2 regions of the Simplicispira sp. GW247-4R2A genome follow, and region 2 is predicted to be linked to the other one. Evidence: predicted binding sites of a transcription regulator. Region 2 holds the regulator's gene; the other holds the start of a gene.

Region 1 (5,204 bases), on a different contig from region 2:
CCGCGGTGCCCATGGGGCAAGCACCGACAGCGCACTCAGTTGTCTTGCCCTGGTCGGTGTTCCTCGCGGCGCGGGCCGCCGTGCCGATCCCGGTTCTCGGGCGCCTGAGCGCCACGCGGCGCTTGTGCGGGCTGTTGGCGCTGCGCTTGCCTCGGGGCCTGGCGCACTGGCGGCTCCTGTTGCGCACGCTGGGCCTGGGGTTGGGGTTGGCGCGCCTGCTGCGCACGCTGCTGCATTTGTTGCTCCTGCTGCAAGGGCTGTTGCTGTTGCTGCGCGCGCTGTTCCTGCTTCTGGGCGGCGCGGGCGGTCTGCTCATTGCGCACCTCTGAATCGCGCTGGGTGTTCTGCTCACGCTGCCCCTGCTCGGGCCGACGGACCGATGGGCGCCGCAGGTCTTGCGGCGCTGCGACTTCCGGGCGCGGCGGCGGCATGGCGGCGTTGCGCGGCGGCGGCTCATGGCGTTCGCGCGCAAACGGCGGCGCGCTGGCCTGCGGGGGCCGCAGCACCGGCACGGCCGGGGCATGGGCAGCGTTGGGCACGGCGGCGCCGCGCGCCAGTTCAGGGCGCTGTGACGGGCCGGGCAATGCCTCATGCCGCGACGGGGCCTCAGCCCGGCCCCGCGAGAAGGCCGGGTTGGAGGGGTTGGAGACCACACGCCGCTCCACCGCGCTGGCTGGCGGCGCGGGGTGTGCCTGCGTCAACCGCGAGGCGCCGAACACGCTGCGCGGGTCACGCGTCGGCGTCGGCGGGGCCACCACGCGGGCGCGCTCCAGCTCGCGCGCGGCCACTGGACGCGCACTGCCGCGCACATGCTGGCCCTGGGAAAACGCGGCTGCGGTCACCGCCGTCACGGCAGCCGGCAGGTGCTGGTAGCGGTAGCCGTTGTTGGCATTCGCGGTGTTGCGCGGCGTGTATTGGCCCCCAAACGGGTTCACGCGGCCCAGATAGGCCCTGCTGGCCCGGTAGCTCGGGCGCCAGGCCTCGCCGGGCGCCAGCGGAAACCAGGCCACGCCGGGCTGCGTGGCGCCGCCCACCGTGATGGCGAAGTTCACACCCCCAGCGCTGCCGCCGACAAAGCCCACCAGCGCGGGCGCGTAAACCGGGTGGGCGGCGCTGGCACCGGGCACCCAGCACCAGCGCGCGCCACGCTGGGCCCAGCGGCCGTAGTGGAATGGGGCAAAACCCCAGGGTTCGTCGTCGATCCAGGTCCAGCCCCAGGGCGCAATCGAGGCCCAGTGGCCGACGCGGTACGGCGCCCAATCCTGCACCGTCACGTGCGGCACCCAGACGGTGCCATACACCGGGTCGCTCTCCCAGTCGCCGTAGTTGTCCAGTTGCTGGTAGCCGATCACGTCGCGCGAGACATGGCGCGCCGCCAGCGACTGGTCTTCCGCCCGGTCGCGCGCCTCTGCCCAGCGGTCAAACGGGTCGAACGCTGGCGCGGTCTGCCCGGCGGCCTGCACCAGGTCCGCGCCCGCGAAGCTGATCTGCTGGCGCGCGCCCAGGCTGGCCGAGGCGCCGTTGCTGCCGTACACCACGGCGCTGCCCGATCGAACCGTCACGCGCGTGGTGCCGTCGCTCGGGTCCACGTCCAGCCGGTAGTCGCCCGGCTGTGAGGCGGTGAACGCCAGGTTGGGGGTATCGACCTCAAAGCGCTGGCCTGGCGGCAGGCTGCGCAGGCGCACGATCAGGCTGCCCTGGGTGAGCGCGAGCTGCACGGTCTGGTCGTCCAGCACGGAGAAAGCCAGGCTGGTCTGCCCATCCAGCCGCAGCGCAGTCGAGCCGATGTGCAGCTCAGAGCGCGCGCCCGTGTCGTTCCAGAGCCGGTCGCCCTGCGTCAACGGCCGGTTCAGCACCGCGCCGGCCCACTGGTCGAACCCGGCGGGTGCAAAGCTCACCGGCCCGTCAAAGGCGTTGAGCTGTGCCACGCGCCCCGGCGGGTCGCCAGCGGCTCCCTGCGCGAAGGCGCCCGTGCCGCACAGGGCAGCCAGCAGCATGAACAACAGCAGCGCCAGCCGCCCACGGTTTGGAAAAAAAGCCTTGGCATGCACGTTGTGACCCCCGCAGCCTGTGGTGGGGCAGCTGCGCTCTTTACCCCACTTCGTAGAACGCGCCAGCGCCGAGAAAGACAACCGGCACGGCCCCCAAACCGTCACCGGATGCAACGCGGTGCGCCGCGCCCAGGCCGCGCAAGCCGCTCCGCTGTTTGTGTTGAATCAAACTACAAATAGTGTTTTAACTATATCTTCAACACCATAGGTAGTGTTTTCTGCCGCAGACCTTTGGAGAATTGCATGGTATCCACCCTTGCCACCCTGCCGCGTGAAGTGCTCAAGCGCAGCGGCCACCGCGCCGCCTTTGATGCGGAAAAGATCCGCTCTGCCTTGCTGCGCGCAGGCGCCGCCACGGGCGAATTTTCGGCCGACGAAGCCGCCCTGCTGGCCGCGCAGGTGGGCAAGGTGCTGATCCACCGCTTCCATGGCGAGGCGCCCGGCATCGAGCAGATCCAGGACGTGGTCGAGCAGACCCTGATCGCCGCCAACCACCTGGCCACGGCCCGCGCCTACATCGCCTACCGCGACCGCCACGCCACGCTGCGCGCCGACCACCAGACGCTGGTGAACGTGGAAAGCTCGATCAACGAATACCTCACCCGCGCCGACTGGCGCGTGAACGCCAACGCCAACCAGGGCTATTCGCTCGGCGGGCTCATCCTCAACGTGGCCGGCAAGGTCACGGCCAATTACTGGCTGTCGCACGTCTACACGCCAGAAATTGGCGAGGCGCACCGCAATGGCGACATCCACATCCACGACCTCGACATGCTCAGCGGCTACTGCGCCGGCTGGTCACTACGCACCCTGCTCAACGAAGGCCTGAACGGCGTGCCGGGCAAGGTCGAGGCCGGCCCGCCCAAGCACATGAGTTCCGCCGTAGGGCAGATCGTCAACTTCCTGGGCACGCTGCAGAACGAATGGGCCGGTGCCCAGGCGTTCTCGTCGTTCGACACCTACATGGCGCCCTATGTGCGCGTCGATGCCATGGATTACGCCGCCGTGCGCCAGTGCATCCAGGAGCTGGTCTACAACCTCAACGTGCCGTCGCGCTGGGGTACGCAAACGCCGTTTACCAACCTCACCTTCGACTGGATTTGCCCCGACGACCTGCGCGAGCAGGTGCCGGTGATTGCGGGCAAGGAGATGCCGTTCAGCTACGGCGACCTGCAGGCCGAGATGGACCTCATCAACCGCGCCTATATCGACGTGATGACCACGGGCGACGCCAAGGGCCGCGTGTTCACCTTCCCCATCCCCACCTACAACATCACCAAAGACTTCCCGTGGGAGAGCGAGAACGCGCAATTGCTGTTCGAGATGACCGCCAAGTACGGCCTGCCGTACTTCCAGAACTTCATCAACTCCGAGCTGGAGCCGAACATGGTGCGCTCCATGTGCTGCCGCCTGCAGCTTGATTTGCGCGAACTGCTCAAACGCGGCAACGGCCTGTTTGGCAGCGCCGAGCAGACCGGGAGCCTGGGCGTGGTGACCATCAACTGCGCGCGCCTGGGCTATTTGCACGCAGGCAACGAACCCGCGCTGCTGGCCGCGCTCGATCGCCTGCTCGAATTGGGCAAGCAAAGCCTGGAGACCAAGCGCAAACTCATCCAGCGGCTCATGGACCAGGGCCTGTTCCCCTACACCAAGCGCTACCTGGGCACGCTGCGCAACCACTTCAGCACGCTGGGCGTGAACGGCATCAACGAAATGGTGCGCAACTTCACCGGCGACGCGCACGACATCACCAGCCCCCAGGGCCACCAGTTTGCCGTGCGCCTGCTGGACCACGTGCGCGCGCGCATCGTGCAGTTTCAGGAAGAAACCGGCCACCTCTACAACCTGGAGGCCACCCCCGCCGAAGGCACCACCTACCGCTTTGCCAAAGAAGACAAAAAGCGCTGGCCCGCCATCGCCCAGGCAGGCACCGCCAGCCAGCCGTACTACACCAACTCCTCGCAACTGCCCGTGGGCTGGACGGACGACCCCTTCGAGGCCCTGGCCCGCCAGGAAGAACTGCAAACCAAATACACCGGCGGCACCGTGCTGCACCTGTACATGGGCGAGCGCGTCTCCAGCGGCGCCGCCTGCCGCGAGCTGGTGCGCCGCGCACTCACGCGCTTTCGCCTGCCCTACATCACCATCACGCCCACCTTCTCCATCTGCCCTACGCACGGCTACCTGGAGGGCGAGCACAAGTTCTGCCCCCGCTGCGACGAAGAACGCCTGCAAGCCAAGCGCGAGCGCCTGGCAGCCTGAGGGCTTAAAACTTCAAGCAAAAACGGCACTTGGCGCTTGATGGATAAGCGCAAGTAGCTATCAATTCAATAGCATTTTCAACCACCGCAAGGAGATCGCCATGCACCCCACCACCACCCAACACACCACCCTGGCCGCCGCCAACGTGCAGCTCACCGACGCCGAACGCCAGCCCTGCGAAGTCTGGACCCGCGTCATGGGCTACCACCGCCCTGTGGCCAGCTTCAACATCGGCAAACAAGGTGAGCACAACGAGCGCCAGTTTTTTGCCGAAGCCCCCTGTGGCCGTTGACCTGCAAAGCCGCTCCCCGCGCCGGCCTGTGCCGGTGCCCGTGGTGACCGCGCACGCCGCGCACGCCGCGCACGCCGATGCCGCGTTGCTGCGCATCGGCGGCATCACGCCGCTCACCACCATCGACTTCCCCGGCCGCCTTGCCGCCGTGCTCTACGGCAAGGGCTGCCCCTGGCGTTGCGGCTACTGCCACAACCCCGAACTGCTCGACGCCACCACCCCCGCCACCGTGCCCTGGCCCGAGGTGCTGGCCTTCTTGCGCAGCCGCCAGGGCCTGCTCGACGGCGTCGTCTTCTCCGGCGGCGAACCCACGCTGCAAGCCGCCTTGCCCGCCGCACTGGCGCAAGTGCGCGCCCTGGGCTTTCAAACTGCGCTGCATACCGGCGGCATGTACCCCGAGCGCCTGCAAGCCCTGCTGCCCCTGCTCGACTGGGTGGGCCTGGACATCAAAGGCCCGCTGCACGCCTACGACGCCATCACCCGCACCCCCGGCAGCGGCGCCAAAGCCTTTGCATCATTGCGCCACCTGCTCGCTAGTGGCGTGCCCCATGAATGCCGCACCACCTGGCACGCGGGCCTGTTCAGTGTGGATGACCTGT
Region 2 (14,568 bases):
GGCGACGTCGTCCCAGGTGGGGGCGTGCTGGAGCAGGCCGTCGAACAGGGCACTCTGGCCAGCGCCCAGGCGCATCGGTGGCGGCGCTGCCATGGCGCTCAAGTTGGCGGCGCGGATGCCGGGCGGCAGTGCGAAACCGGCGCGCCGCTCGCGGTCGCGCACGCCGCTGGTCGGTGCGTCCACGGTGAGTACCAGCGCTTCGCAGCCGGCCGCCTCCGCGCGGGCAATCAGCTCACGCACCAGAGCGCGGTCGTGCTGCAGATACAGCTGCAGCCAGAGCGGGCCGGCAGACCGGTCGCCGACCATGGCTGAGGCCACCGCTTCCAGCGTGGTGCTCGATTGCATGCTCAGCACCATGCCGGCGCCAAGGGCCGCCGCCGCCCAGGCCGTGGCGATTTCGCCGTCCGGGTGCGCCAGGCACTGGTACGCCACGGGTGCCAGCAAGATCGGGTGGGCCAGCTCACGGCCGAGGAGCGTGCAGCGGGTGTGTCCACCGGCCAGCGGGCGCAGCACCCGCGGCAGCAAGGCGATGCTGTCCCAGGCCTGGCGGTTGGCGTGGAGGGTGTGCTCGTCCCCCGCGCCACCGCTGAAATAGGCCCAGGCATTGGCGTCCAGCCGCGCCCGTGCATGGCGTTCGTGGTCGGCCAGGGTCAGCGTGTCGGGGGCCAGCGCCTCCTGTTTCGGGGTGCGAGGAGAATTTGGAGTCAAAATGGCCTATAGCGCTTATGGGTATTGCGCAAGCAGCTATCAAAATAAGAACAATTTCGGGTGGCAGGCCTAGGCGTCCGCCCACATGCGCAGCAGGTTGTGGTAGGTGCCCGTGAGGCCCACCACAGCGCTGTCGCTCTCACCCACACGCTGGCGCAGGCGCAGCAAATCCATGTCCATGGCGAACAGCAACTCGCGCTGCTCGGTGCTGCGCACCATGCTCTGCACCCAGAAAAAGCTGGCGATGCGGGCGCCGCGCGTCACCGGCGTCACCTGATGCACCGTGGAGCCAGGGTAGAGGATGGCGTCGCCGGCCGGCAGCTTGATGCGCTGGTCGCCCCCCGGCTGCGCGATCAGCAGTTCGCCGCCGTCGTATTCCTGCGGATCGCTCAGAAAAACGGTGCACGAGAGGTCGCTGCGCACCCATTCGCCCGTGGCCTGGGAGCGCAGCACGGCGCCGTCAACGTGGGCGCCGTAGAAGTTGGTGTCGCCGCTGTAGCGGTTGAACAGCGGGTTGAAAATTTTGCGCGGCAGCGCAGCGGAGAAGAACAGGGGGTCTCGCTGCAAGGCGGCCAGCACGAGGGGGCGCAGGGTGCTGGCCGCCTCGCTGGTTTGCGCCAACTGCTGGTTGCGCTTGTGCGCCAGCGCCTGGGTGCCGGCGCTGGTGCGCCCGTCCACCCAGGGCGCGTCGTCCCCCAGCAGGCCACGCATTTGCGCGACTTCTTCTGCCATGAGCAGGTTCTTGAGGTGCAAAAACATGGCCTGCAGGCTTCCTTAGAAGCGCGTCTTGACCGTCAGCTGTGCGCTGCGGGCGGCGCCTGGGGCGTAGAAGCCGCGGTACAGCGTGTCGGCATAGAGCTTGTTGGTGAGATTGGTGACGTTGAGCTTGAGGCTGGTCTTGTCGTTCACGGTGTATTCCACCATGGCGTCCACCACGGCAAAACTGCCGGCCGTGACCGAGCGCTGGCCGTCCGGGTTCTGCTCGCCACGGTAGTTCACGCCCGCGCCGAGGCGCCACTGCGGCGCCACGGCATAGGTGGTCCAGAGGCTGCCGCTGTGGCGTGGTGTCAGGCCCGGCCGGTCGCCCTTCACTTGGGCGCCACCGCCGCCGGCTGCAAGCGCTACGTTGCTCTCGTCAATCCTGGCGCTGGGAATCCAGGTGTGGTTGAAGAACACTTCCCATTTGGGCGTGATGCGGCCGGCCAGGTTGAATTCCATGCCTGCGGCGTGGCGCTTGCCTGAGAGAAGTTCCTGGGTAGCGGCCGAATCCGGATCGGTGTTGCGCTCGTTGTATTTCTCGCTGTAGAAGGCCGCGACGCCGAGCAGTGCCCGCTTGCCCCACAGGTCGAACTTGCCGCCGATCTCGAAATTGCGGCTCTTCTCGGGTGGCGTGTTGGAGGCGCGTGCCGTACTGTTATTGACACTCAGACCAAACTGGTAGGTGTCGCCCGAGGTGTTGTAGGAGGTGCCGTAGGAAGCGTAGTACGAGCTGCTGTCGTTCGGCTGGTAGATGATGCCGACGCGCGGACTCCAGAGGCCGTCCGAGCGCTGATTCGACAGCGCCGTAGGCGTGTGGTACGAAGCCTTGAAGTCGTCGTAGCGCAGGCCGCCGAGGAGCTTGACGGTGTCGGTCACTGACACGGTGTCCTGCGCATACAAGCCGACGTTGCTCGCGTCGAAGGTGTTGAACGTCGGCTCGCCGCGCGGCGTCGGGCGTACGGCGCCGTCGTCGGGCGTGCCCACGGTGGTGTCGGGCATGCTGCCCGTGCCGGTGTAGCGCTGGTCGCGCTTGGCATCGTCGTGGTAAAGGTCCACGCCAGCGATCAGCGCGTGCTTGCGGCCGCCCCAGTTGAAGGTGTTGGTGTAGTCGCTTTGCAGTTGCGTCAGCTCGCTGATGCCCAGGCGCCCTTTGGGCGAGCGGGTGATCACGGTGCTGTCGCTCAGGTTGTCCTGCGTGGTGCCGGCGGCGAAGCGCACGGCGCTGGCCAGCAAGTCGCGCTCGTAGCGGCCGTGGCGCAGGCGCGTCTTGAGTTCGCCGTTGTCGTCAAACCGGTGCGTGTGCGCCAGCGTGACGTACTGCGCCGAGGTGTCGAGCTTGTCGCTGGCCAGTCCGTAGTAGTTGCGCGCCGGCAGTGAAGGCACCAGCTTGCCGTCGTTGAGGAACCACGGGTGGTTGTAAAGTGGCCGCCCCTTGATGCCGAGCGAATAAAGGCCCACCGAGAACTCATCGCGCGTGCCAATGCCCCAGCTGTAGGTGGGGGCGATGCCGAGCTTGCGCTGTTTGGCGCCGTAGTTCTTTTCGTCGTGCACCAGTGCGTTGAGGCGAAAGGCGGCGTTCTCGCCCGTGAGAAAGTTGAAGTCCCCCGTCAGCCGGTTTTCCTGGCCGGTGCCCAGCGTGTAGCTGATTTCGTGCTGGTCCATCAGCAGCGGCATCTTATTGACCTGGTTGACCACGCCGCCGGTCGAGCCTTTGCCAAACAGCATGGAGGCCGAGCCCTTGAGCACCTCGACGCTGTCGTTGTTGAAGGTGTCGCGCTCGTAGAGCGGGGCGTCCTTCATGCCATCCACATAAATGTCGCCGGCCTGACCAAGCGAGAACCCGCGCAGGCGGATGTCTTCCTCGCCGGTCTCGCCCGCCTGGAAGGTGACGCCTGCCGTGCTGCGCAGCACGTCGCGAAAGTCGTCCTGGTTGCGGTCGGTCATGAGCCGCTCGGTGAATACGGTCACGCTCTGCGGAATGTCGCGCAGGGCCTGTTTGCCTTTGCCGATGGTGGTGGTGGCGGGCTTGAGCGTGTCTTTGTTCTGGATGTCTGCGCTGCCCTTGACGGTGACGGTGGGGAGCTGCGCGCCGGTCGTGGGCGCGGTTTGCGCCCAGCCGCTGCAGGTTGCCAGCAGCATCAAGGCCCCCAGCGGAATCAAGGCCTTGTCGGCGCCTGCCGTTGAAGGTGCCGTCGAGGCGGGTTGGGAAGGGGGGCGCGGTGTGCGAGCGTGGGCCAAAAGGGTTCTCCGGTTGCTGTGGACTTGGGTCTTGGGTCTTGGTGGGCGTGGGCCCATCAGGCGCAAGAAGCAGTGGCTGGGAAAACCGTGGCTGTGCCTCGTGACAGAGTATTATTCTAAATCAAATGAGATTTATTCGCGTTAACAATGATGCTGATTTCCAACAGCATTGGTGCGCATGGCGTGAAAAAGCCGGCAAAAGCCGGCCTGAGTGTGAACGCAAAGCGCCTTATTTCACGTGCTTGCCGATGAGGCCCGCCATTTCGAACATCGAGACTTGCGGTTTGCCGAACACTTCCTTGAGCTTGGCGTCGGCATTGATCATGCGCTTGTTGGCGGCGTCCTGCAGGTTGTGCGCCTTGATGTAGACCCACAGCTTGCTGATGATTTCGGTGCGGGGCAGCGGTGCAGCGCCTACGACGGCAGCCAAGGCCGGGCTGGGCGTGAGGGCCTTCATGAAGGCGGCGTTGGGGGTGCGCTTCTTTGCGGGAGCGGCCGTCTTGGCGCCGGCAGCGGCCGGGGCTTTTTTTGCAGTTGCCATGTTGGTTTTTTCCTGGTTGGGTGTTCGATGGACCAGCGAAAACCTGTTTCTCCACTGGCAGAGGGATGCTAATGGCAAAAAAACGGGTTTCCAAGCGCAGACAGGGTTTTTTTGCGTCTGTGTGTAGCGCCGGGGACGGTTATCGGAATTCCTGCTGGCTGTTGACGATGCGCTTGAGCGCCTCGGGGTCCTGTATGCGCACATGGCGCTGCTTGACTTCGACAATGCCTTCTTCGACAAACTTCGAGAAGGTGCGGCTCACGGTTTCCAGCTTCAGGCCGAGGTAGCTGCCGATCTCCTCCCGCGTCATGCGCAGCACCAGCTCGCTTTGTGAAAAACCGCGCGCATGCAGGCGCTGCACCAGGTTCAGCAGGAAGGCGGCGAGACGCTCTTCCGCGCGCATGCTGCCCAAAAGCAGCATGACGCCATGCTCGCGTACGATTTCGCGGCTCATGATCTTGTGCACATGGTGCTGCAAGGCGGTGACTTCACGCGAAATCTCTTCGATACGGTCAAACGGCATGACGCACACTTCGGCGTCCTCCAAGGCCACGGCATCGCAGCTGTGGTGGTCGTTGACGATGCCATCGAGCCCGATGATCTCGCCCGCCATCTGAAAACCCGTCACCTGATCGCGCCCATCTTCGGTGGCCACGCAGGTCTTGAAAAAACCCGTGCGAATCGCGTAGAGCGATGTGAATGCCTCGCCGTTGCGAAACAGCATGCCGCCGCGCTTGATTTTGCGCCGCACCGCCACCACATCATCCACGCGCTCCATTTGCTCGCTCGACAGTCCCACGGGCAGACAGAGCTCACGCAGATTGCAGTTGGAACAGGCAACGCGGAAGGTTGACGATGCGTCCTGGATGGGAATGTGCGCAATATCGCTTGTCGGCAAGGCTTTTGCCGCAGCGGGTTGCCGAGCCGTGGGTGTGCTGGATGCTGACATACATCAAATTATGAACTATTGCAGTCTGTACCTTCAAACCCCAAGGGGCGCCGTCCATTCTTGATTATGGTCAAGAAGCTGCGTTCTACTGTGGGGCACAGTAGCGCCTCTCCAGGAGAATCCATGACCGTTGCCACGCCAGAATTGCTGACCCGTTTCGATGTTTCCGGACCGCGCTACACCTCGTACCCGACGGCCGACCGGTTTGTCGAGGCATTTGGCGAGGACGACTATGTGCTGGCCTTGAAGCAGCGCCATCTGGGCAGCGCAGCAAAGGCCATGCCTTTGTCCATCTACGTGCACATCCCGTTTTGCGAGTCGCTGTGCTACTACTGCGCCTGCAACAAGATCATCACCAAGCACCACGACCGTGCCGACGTCTACCTGCGCTACCTGAGCCGAGAGATCGACCTGCATACCCAGCATTGCGGCACCGGCGCGATCGTGAGCCAGTTGCATCTGGGTGGCGGCACACCCACGTTTTTGTCCGATGACGGATTGCGCGAGCTGATGGACATGCTGCGGCGCAGCTTCACGCTGGTGTCGGGGGGCGAATATTCCATTGAAGTGGATCCGCGCACCGTAGACGCCGGGCGGCTCAAGGTGCTGGCGGAACTGGGCTTCAATCGCCTGAGCTTTGGCGTGCAGGACTTCGATCCAGACGTGCAAAAGGCGGTGCACCGCATCCAGCCGGCCGAGCAGGTGTTCGCCCTGGTGGAGGCTGCGCGCACCATTGGTTTTGATTCCGTCAACGTCGATCTGATCTATGGCCTGCCCAAGCAGACTCCTGAGTCCTTCGACCGTACGCTGGAGCAGATCAAGGAATTGCGCCCGGACCGCATTGCCTTGTATGCCTATGCGCACCTGCCTGAGCGGTTCAAGCCACAGCGACGCATTGTTTGGGCCGATCTTCCCATGGGGTCGGCCAAGGTTTCCATGCTCTCGCGCTCGCTCGATGCCCTGACGGACGCTGGCTATGTGTACGTGGGAATGGACCATTTCGCCCTTCCCGAAGATGCGCTGGCCGTTGCCAAGCGGCAAGGGCGCCTGCACCGCAACTTCCAGGGCTACAGCACACAGCCCGATTGCGACCTTATCGGGCTCGGGGTGTCGGCCATTGGACGGGTGGGGGCGACCTACAGCCAGAATGCCAAGACGCTTGAGGATTACTACGACCGGCTTAACCAGGGGCATTTGCCCATCGTGCGCGGCTTGGCGCTTTCGCGGGACGACCTGGTGCGCCGCGCGGTGATCATGGCCATCATGTGCCAAGGCGCCTTGAACATCGAATCGGTTGAGCAGTCCTGGCTGATCGACTTTCGCCAATATTTCGCACGCGAGCTGGAGCAGCTTGTCGAAATGGAGCAGCAGGGCTTGGTCGCCTTGAAGCCCGACGGCGTTGAAGTCACGTCGATGGGCTGGTATTTCGTGCGCGGCATTGCCATGGTGTTCGACCGTTACCTGCAGTCCGATCGCAACCGCGCGCGCTTCTCGCGCATCATCTGACGTGCTCGGCTCGCTGGCCTGGACAGCGTTGGCGATGGGCCTCGTCGGAGGCTCCCACTGCCTGGTCATGTGCGCAGCGCCATGCAGTGCCGTGACGCGCCCGACCTTACCGGCCGGCACCGCCTCAATGGCAAGCGCCGACGTTCAGCCGTTGCATTGGCAAAGCCCGCGCGGCGCCCGCAGGCGCCTGATGGCCTACCACCTGGGGCGGCTGTGTGGCTATGCCAGCGCGGGCGCGCTGATTGCATTTGCGATGCAGAGTTTTGCCTGGGTGACGCAGCAGGCGTCTGCCTTTCGTCAGGTCTGGACTCTCATGCACGTCGCGGTGCTGGCCTGGGGGCTGATGATGCTTCTGCTGGCGCGCCAGCCCGCCTGGGTCGAGGCGGCAGGGCGATCCGTGTGGGGACGCGTGCGGCCTCTGGTGGACGCCCCTGGTGGGGTATTCGCCACAGGTTTCCTCTGGGCGCTGATGCCCTGTGGTCTGCTGTATTCGGCGTTGCTTGTGGCGGCGCTTAGCGGCGGCGCCCTGCAAGGGGCGGTCACTATGGCCATGTTTGCCGTGGGTAGCGGCCTGTGGCTGCTGGCTGGGCCTTGGGCTTGGCTGGCACTGCGCCAGCGTGCCAACCGGTTGCGTGCCGACTGGGGTACCCGACTGGGCGGGCTGCTGCTGTGCGGCATCGCAGCCTGGGCGCTGTGGCACGACCTGATAATCCGCCCCTCGCTCATTTGTCAATAGCAAACATACTGCATCAGTGTTGCGTTGAAGCTGCATTTGCAAGTAAATGCGCGAATCGTTTGCGTTTTGTCACCCGATAATAGTTTCCACTTTGCACGTGGATGTGCGAAGGCACTATGTGAACGCCTCCATTGAAATTCCCATTGACCAACTCCGCGTTGGCATGTTCATCCAGTTGGATCTCAACTGGATGCAGCACCCATTTCCGCTGGGTAGTTTTCGCATTGCCTCGCAGGAACAAATAGACACTGTCCGGAGCCTGGGGCTGCCCACCGTGCGTTACCTGCCCGCCCGCAGCGACCCAGAATTTCACCGCTCTTCCACTGAGCCAGTGCGCAGCGATGACCGGACACAGGCAGGGACCGAGGAAGCGCAACACAACGTGCGCGATGAAGCGGCTGAGCAGTTGAAGCTGCAATTGCTGGCGCAGCACGCGGCGCTTTCAGCCTGTGACCAACAGTTTCTGGCCGCTACCCGAACTTGTCTTCGCGTGGGTTCTGTGGCGGACAAGCAGCCTTTGGACGCACGTGCCCAAAGCGAAGCCCTGGTGGGCCGTTGCGTGGATGGGCTTTTGGTCAACGGTGACTCGGTGATTCGGTTGTTGTCTGAGGGGGTAGGCGAACGCAATGCGCTGCATCCTGTGAATGTCATGGTGCTCAGCTTGCTGCTGGGCAAGGCGCAAGGGGCTGGCCCTGGGGATCTGCGCGCCATTGGCTTGGTCGCTTTGCTGCACGACATCGGGAAGTCGCGCATGCCCCCGCACCAATGGGTGCGCACCAAGGACATGGCGTTGGGCGATCTGCTGGGCTATCAGAAGCACGTGGGCTATTCGATCGACATAGGCCGGCGAATGGAGTTGCCTGCAGCCGTGCTGGACGGCATTGCACAGCACCACGAGATGGTCGATGGCAGCGGTTTCCCCATGGGGCTGCGCGGCGAGGCGATTGGAAATGCCGGGCGCATCGTGGGTCTGGTCAACTACTACGACCGCTTGTGCAACCCGGTGCATGGAGTAGAGGCGCTTACGCCCCATGAGGCGCTGTCTGTCATTTTTGCCAAATGCAAGACGCAATTTGATTCTCAGGTGTTGGGCGTCTTTATCCGCATGATGGGCGTGTACCCGCCGGGCTCTGTGGTGCAACTCGTCAACGACCGCTATGCCATTGTGGTGTCGGTCAATTCTTCGCGTCCGCTGCGACCGCGCGTGATCGTGCACGATCCGGCGATTCCCAAGGAGCAGGCACTCATCCTGGATCTTGAAACAGTGCCTGAACTGGGCATTCGCCGCAGCCTCAAACCTACCCAACTGCCGCGCGAGGCCTTGGACTATCTCTCGCCACGCAAGCGCATCTGCTACTTTTTCGAGCGTGCGGTCGATGCACAAGGCATGAAAGCGACGCCGTGAGCCGAACCGCCATCGATCCGTCATGGCACAACGCATTTGACGACCTGCAAGAGGCCGTCTGGGTGGTGGACGCAAGCGCACGCAACATCGTGTTTGCCAATCCCAGTGCCGCGAGCTTGCTGGGGCTGCCTCGTGAGGAATTGCAAGGCGCCTCAGTCGAGCGCTTTGCTGCAACGCCGCAGGATCATCTGTTCTGGACCGATACCAGGCAGGTGGTGGCCGACGGCATTGAATCGATGACCGTGGTGTTGCGCGCCGATGGCGAACTGGTGCCCGTCATGCGCCGTGTCACGCCGCTGACCATGGCTCCCGGCCTTGGTTCGATGTTGGTGACCATGCTTGATTTGAGCGAGCGCCAGCGCGCTGAGCGAGAGCTCGAACGCCTCTTGGCAGAGCTGCGCGCCACATTGGATTCCGTCGCCGATGGCATTCTGGTCTGCGGCCTCGACGGACACATTCGTGCATTCAACCACCGTCTGGTCAGCATTTGGCACCTTCCGCAGGCGCTGTTATTGCGCCGCGACGATGCAGCACTGCATGCCTATCTCGCGAGTCGGGTCATGGCGCCCGGACCGTACCAGGACCGACTCAATGAGATAGCGCGCGACCCGGCAACGCCCTCGCGTGACGTTTTGGAACTGCACGGCGGCCAGATCGTGGAGCGGCGCTGCGTTCCGCAACTCAGCCATGGCAGTGTGACGGGGCGGGTGTACTCGTTTCGGGATATCACCGAACAAACGCAGTCGGAGGCCGCACTGCGCATCGCGTCGCTGACCTTTGAGGCAAGCCCGTATGCCATTTTTGTTGCTGATGCAAGGCAGGTAGTCACCCAGGTCAACCCTCAGTTCGAGCGGCTCATGGGCATTCCCATCGCCGGCATCCTGGGCCGCCTGGCAGCGGGCCTGTTTGGCACATCGGGCGGGCCGGCTTTCATGGAGCAAGTGCAGCTCGCCTGGCAGAACAACTTGGTGTGGGAGGGTGAACTGACCTTGCCACGCGCCTCGCATGACGACTGCGCTGTGCAATTGGCCTGGGTGGCGCTGCGCGATGCGGCTGGCAACATCGGGCAAAGTATCGGTTTTGTGCGTGACCTCACGCAGCACCATGCGGCACGCAAGCGCATTGACGAACTGGCCTACAGCGATGTGCTCACCGGCCTGCCCAATCGCCTGCAGCTGTCGCAGCGCGTCGAGTCGGCATTGCGCGGCGCACGGCCAGGGCAGGCCGGATTTGCCATCCTCGTGCTGGATCTGGACCGCTTCAAGATCATCAACGATTCGCTGGGGCATGCGTTTGGGGACCGGGTGCTGCGCCTCGTTGCCGCGCGGCTGCAGATTTGCCTGCGCCAGACCGACATGTTGTGCCGTCTGGGCGGGGACGAATTTGTCGCCTATATCCACGCCAGCGACAGCGCTGCCGCGGAAAACGTGGCGCGGCGCATGTTGCAGGAGATGTTGCTGCCCTATTCGCTCGATGGCATGAGCTTTTCCATCCAGTGCAGTATCGGTGTTGCGCTGTATCCGCAGGATGGTATGTCGCTGGACGAACTGATCAAACAGGCGGACTCGGCGATGTACCGCGTCAAGGAGCGCGGGCGAGGCAATTTCGGCTTCTATCAGCCGCAGATGAATGCCAACCTGTTGGCTCGCATGAAGCTCGAACACGCGATGCGCCAAGCCCTTGGCCGCCACGCCATGCAGGTGCACTACCAGCCCCAGGTGGAGATGGGCTCGGGCCGCATCGTCGGTGTGGAGGCGCTGCTGCGCTGGACGGATGAAGAAATGGGCGTGGTGTCCCCCGCCACCTTTATTCCCCTGGCCGAAGATACGGGCTACATCGTCACACTCGGCGCCTGGGTCCTGGAGCAGTCCGTGATGCAGGCGGCCCACTGGGCACGCGCCGGCTTGTCGCTTGTGGTGTCGGTCAATGTGTCGGCGCTCGAGCTCAGGCAGGCGGATTTTGTCGAACGTATCGCCAAGTTGTTGCAGGAGCATCGCTTGCCCGCTCACTGTCTCGAACTGGAGCTCACCGAATCGATGCTGCTTCAAGATGCCCAGGAAGCAGCACAGCGCCTGCATGCACTTGCAGACCTTGGCATTGCACTGGCGATTGATGATTTTGGTACTGGGTATTCAAGCTTGGCGTATCTTAAAAACCTGCCCATCGATAAGCTCAAGATCGACCAATCTTTTGTACGCGGCCTGCCGGACGACGAGGGCGACTGCGCCATTGTCAGTGCCATCGTGCACTTGGGCCAGGCGCTCAAATTCACGGTGGTGGCCGAGGGTGTGGAAACCCAGGCGCAGCGCAGTAGCCTGCAATCCATGCATTGCAGCCACTACCAGGGATACCTGTGTGCTGCGGCCATGACCGCCCCCGATTTCGAGCAGTGGCTGGCTTCGGCTCAGCCCGCCCTGAGTCCCTTCCAGAGCATGTAGGCTGCCAGGCCGAACAGCAGGCTGGCAAACACGCGCTTGAGCTGCGCCACGGGCAACTGGTGTGCCACCCGGGCGCCTAGCGGTGCGGTGAGCACGCTGCACAGGGCCACCGCCGCCAGTGCGGGTAGCCAGACGTAACCCAATGCAGCAGGTGGAAGCCCTGCCTCCGAGCGGCCGGCCAGCACGTATCCGAGCACGTTGACCGCCGCAATCGGAAAACCGAGCGCCGCGCTGGTAGCCACAGCGCTGTGGATGGGCACGTTGCACCAGGTCATGAAAGGAACGCTGACAAAGCCGCCCCCGGCGCCCACCAGACCCGAGAGAAAGCCGATGCTGCCGCCAGCGGCGAGCTGTCCAGCGGTTCCGGGGAGCTGCCTGCTGGCTGCAGGCTTGGTTCCGCGCAGCATCTGCAGCGCGGAGAAACTCACAAAAATGGCGAAGACGATGGCCAGGACTGAACCACGCAACAGCGAAAACATGCCCAGACTGGCGGCCAGACCGCCCATCACAATGCCTGGCGCCAGGCGCTGTGCAATGTCCCAGCGCACCGCGCCGCGCCTGTGGTGGGCACGCATGCTGGAGAGTGAGGTGAACATGATGGTGGCCATGGACGTTGCAATCGCCATCTTCACGGCAAGACCGGGGGCAACGCCTTGCAGGCCAATGATGTAGGTAAGAAAAGGCACCAGCAGCATGCCGCCGCCAATGCCCAACAGGCCTGCGAGAAACCCTGTGAACAGGCCGAGCACGGCCAAACCAGCCAAAAGGGTGAGCGAAATGGACATCATCACAGGAGGAAATGAAGCGAGGAGGGCGCCAGACTTGCGCTGCCTGGGGCGGGTCGCAACGCTTGGTGGCTCAAGGCATAGGTGTCTGCGGATGCCGCCGAGCCGGCATCCTGAACCGGGGGTTCAGGTGGGCGAGGGCAGCCTGACGTTGGGTTCATCTGACGCGAGATGATCACGCTCACCAAGCAATGTACCAAGCCCGGGCTCTATGAGCATTGGTTCAAGGAATTACAACCCGACAGCACCGCAGACCGCTTGATTGTAGGCTTGGCACGGCACCGGCGTCGCACGGATGCACAAGGTTTCAGAAAAGCCGTCCGTCTGCGCCGAGCGCGTCGTCCAGGCGCTTGACCAGGGCTTCAAGGCGTTCGCTGTCGCTGGGGGGGGGTGCACTTTCGGACGAATCGGCTTGCTGCGACGGCGCAGCAGATGCCGAGGAATGAGCCAATTCAGCGGCCTCGCGGTCGGCAAGATCAAACGCCAGATTGAGCGCGGCCAATACCGCAATACGCTCGCGGGCGCGCACCTTGCCGGCGTCGCGGATGGCGGTCATGGCGGTGTCCACGCGCTCCACGGCGTCGAGCAGGCGCGCTTCGCGTCCCTCGGGGCAACCGAGCAGGTAGCTCTGCTGCATGATTTGCACTTCCAGCTGTTTCATGGCGCGTCCTATTCTTCTGCAGGCGGCGGGGGCAGGCGTTCAATCAGGGCATCCACACGGGCGCGCGCGGCCTGCAAACGTGAGCGCAGCGAATCGCGCTCCTGCGTCAGCGTGGCAACCTGGTCCGTCAGAAGGGCGATGGTGCGTTCAGACTGCTCGTGGCGCACGAGCAGTTGCTCTACGCGTTTGGCAATCCGATCGAAGGGTGACGAAGAGTCCATGGACATAGCCGAACAATTGTAGGCGGTGCGCTCCGAAATACGCTTTGTCGGCGTCTAGAAATCTGTGCCCGAGGAGTTCTGCAGATGGGATGGGCGTCCCAAGGCCTTCGGCCGTGTTCGAGGCAAGCAACAGAGGGGGCACCATGTCGTAAACTCTACCCGTTGGTGCTCGCGCCGTGGTTCGCACGTCGCAGTTCAACGGGAAGCAGGGAGGAGGGTGCCGTCCACGGTGCCGCCGAGCCTGCGCTGCCCCCGCAACGGTCAGCGGCCGAATCTTTCGATTCACCTTTCACACCCAGTGCCACTGGGCGCCTTGAACAAGCGCCTGGGAAGGCCGTGAAAGGCGCGCCGCCAGCCCGGATACCGGCCAACACGGTGGTTGCGCACGCCTTGCGGTGGGTGCGGCCGTTTCACCCATACGCTGGCGGGGAAGCCGGCACGGGTTGTCTGTTTTCTTTGTTCCCCATGAAAAATCGCTCTTCCCGTGTGCGCCGTGCGGCTGCGCTGTGCCTGTCTCCCGCTGTCTTTTCTGCGCTGTCCTTGTTGGCCATGCAAGTGGCGCGTGCGCAGCAGGCTGCCCCCATACAGGTCGCGCAGAACCTGCGTGCACCGCAGCTCGAAGAAACCGTTGTCACGGCCACGCGCACTGAGCAGCCTCTGTCAGATCTGGTGGCCGACGTCTCCATCGTGGACCGCGAGACGATCGAGTCCAGCGGTGCGACGGGTATCGCCGACGTGCTGGCGCGACTGCCCGGCGTCGAGATGACGCGCAACGGAGGTTTAGGCAATGCGGCCAGCGTGTACCTGCGCGGCGCTGAGCAGCGCTTTACGGCCGTCTATATCGATGGTGTGCGCGTTGACTCGCAATCCACCGGTGGTGTCCTGTGGGAGCAGATTCCGCTCGCGCAAATCGAGCGTATCGAAGTGCTGCGCGGCCCGGCTGCTGCGGTGTATGGGTCGGATGCCATTGGCGGCGTCATCCAGCTCTTTACGCGCAAGGGCGAAGGCCCGGCGGCGCCTTATGTGGGTGTGGGCCTGGGCAACCAGGGCACGCGCAAGATCGAGGCTGGCGTGAGTGGCACGGCCGGGCCGGATGGCGCACTCGACTACGCCGTGGGCCTGGCGCATGCGCGCAGCAGCGGCTTTGACAGCAAGACCAGCGGCGTGCACAACCCGGATGACGACGGCTATCACAGCACCAGTGGCAGTGCGCGTGTGGACTACCGCGTCAACGCGCAGCACAAGATCGGCGCCAGCCTCCTGAGCAGTCGCCTTGATTCTGGTTATGACGCGTATGGCTACTTGCCCTCCGCGCCCGTGGACGACCGCAACCAACACCGCTTGCAGACGGTGGGTGCGCATTGGGACGCGCAGTGGAGCGATGTGTACAGCACCCGTGTCTCGGTAAGCGATTCGGCCAGCCGCTACGCAACCACACCGTCCCTCTACCTGACCGAAACGGACCTGCGCGGTTACCTGTGGCAAAACGAGTGGCGCCTGGGCGCGCACCGTCTGAGCGCCGCGCTCGAGCGCCGCGAAGACCATCTGGACAACCCGGCGCTGGACGCCTACAGCGTGGGCCTCTCGCGCGGCCGCTCGCAGGATGCGCTGGCCCTGGGCT

The links. Region 2 encodes FNR, which switches genes on or off when oxygen is low (the NO sensors DNR and NnrR bind a similar motif). Its sites were predicted from a motif close to TTGATNNNNATCAA; they were not measured.
Region 1: the regulator FNR is predicted to act here: its motif matches at 2,207-2,220, upstream of AC07ZH_RS20325 (ribonucleoside triphosphate reductase).

The regions. Positions count from the first base shown of each region.
Region 1 covers NZ_JBWKZM010000047.1:84-5,287, forward strand. Annotated here, with positions in the region: gene AC07ZH_RS20320 (DUF6600 domain-containing protein) at 36-1,997, opposite strand; gene AC07ZH_RS20325 (ribonucleoside triphosphate reductase) at 2,295-4,313, shown strand; gene nrdD (anaerobic ribonucleoside-triphosphate reductase) at 4,414-4,605, shown strand; gene AC07ZH_RS20335 (anaerobic ribonucleoside-triphosphate reductase activating protein) at 4,694-5,204, shown strand, end outside.
Region 2 covers NZ_JBWKZM010000007.1:107,577-122,144, reverse strand. Annotated here, with positions in the region: gene AC07ZH_RS07220 (alpha-hydroxy acid oxidase) at 1-708, opposite strand, end outside; gene AC07ZH_RS07215 (Fe2+-dependent dioxygenase) at 778-1,467, opposite strand; gene AC07ZH_RS07210 (TonB-dependent receptor) at 1,483-3,606, opposite strand; gene AC07ZH_RS07205 (SWIB/MDM2 domain-containing protein) at 3,935-4,246, opposite strand; gene fnr (fumarate/nitrate reduction transcriptional regulator Fnr) at 4,386-5,195, opposite strand; gene hemN (oxygen-independent coproporphyrinogen III oxidase) at 5,319-6,701, shown strand; gene AC07ZH_RS07190 (sulfite exporter TauE/SafE family protein) at 6,703-7,437, shown strand; gene AC07ZH_RS07185 (HD-GYP domain-containing protein) at 7,556-8,842, shown strand; gene AC07ZH_RS07180 (putative bifunctional diguanylate cyclase/phosphodiesterase) at 8,839-11,280, shown strand; gene AC07ZH_RS07175 (sulfite exporter TauE/SafE family protein) at 11,247-12,068, opposite strand; gene AC07ZH_RS07170 (cell division protein ZapA) at 12,373-12,726, opposite strand; gene AC07ZH_RS07165 (DUF904 domain-containing protein) at 12,735-12,947, opposite strand; cobalamin riboswitch at 13,094-13,333, shown strand; gene AC07ZH_RS07160 (TonB-dependent receptor domain-containing protein) at 13,413-14,568, shown strand, end outside.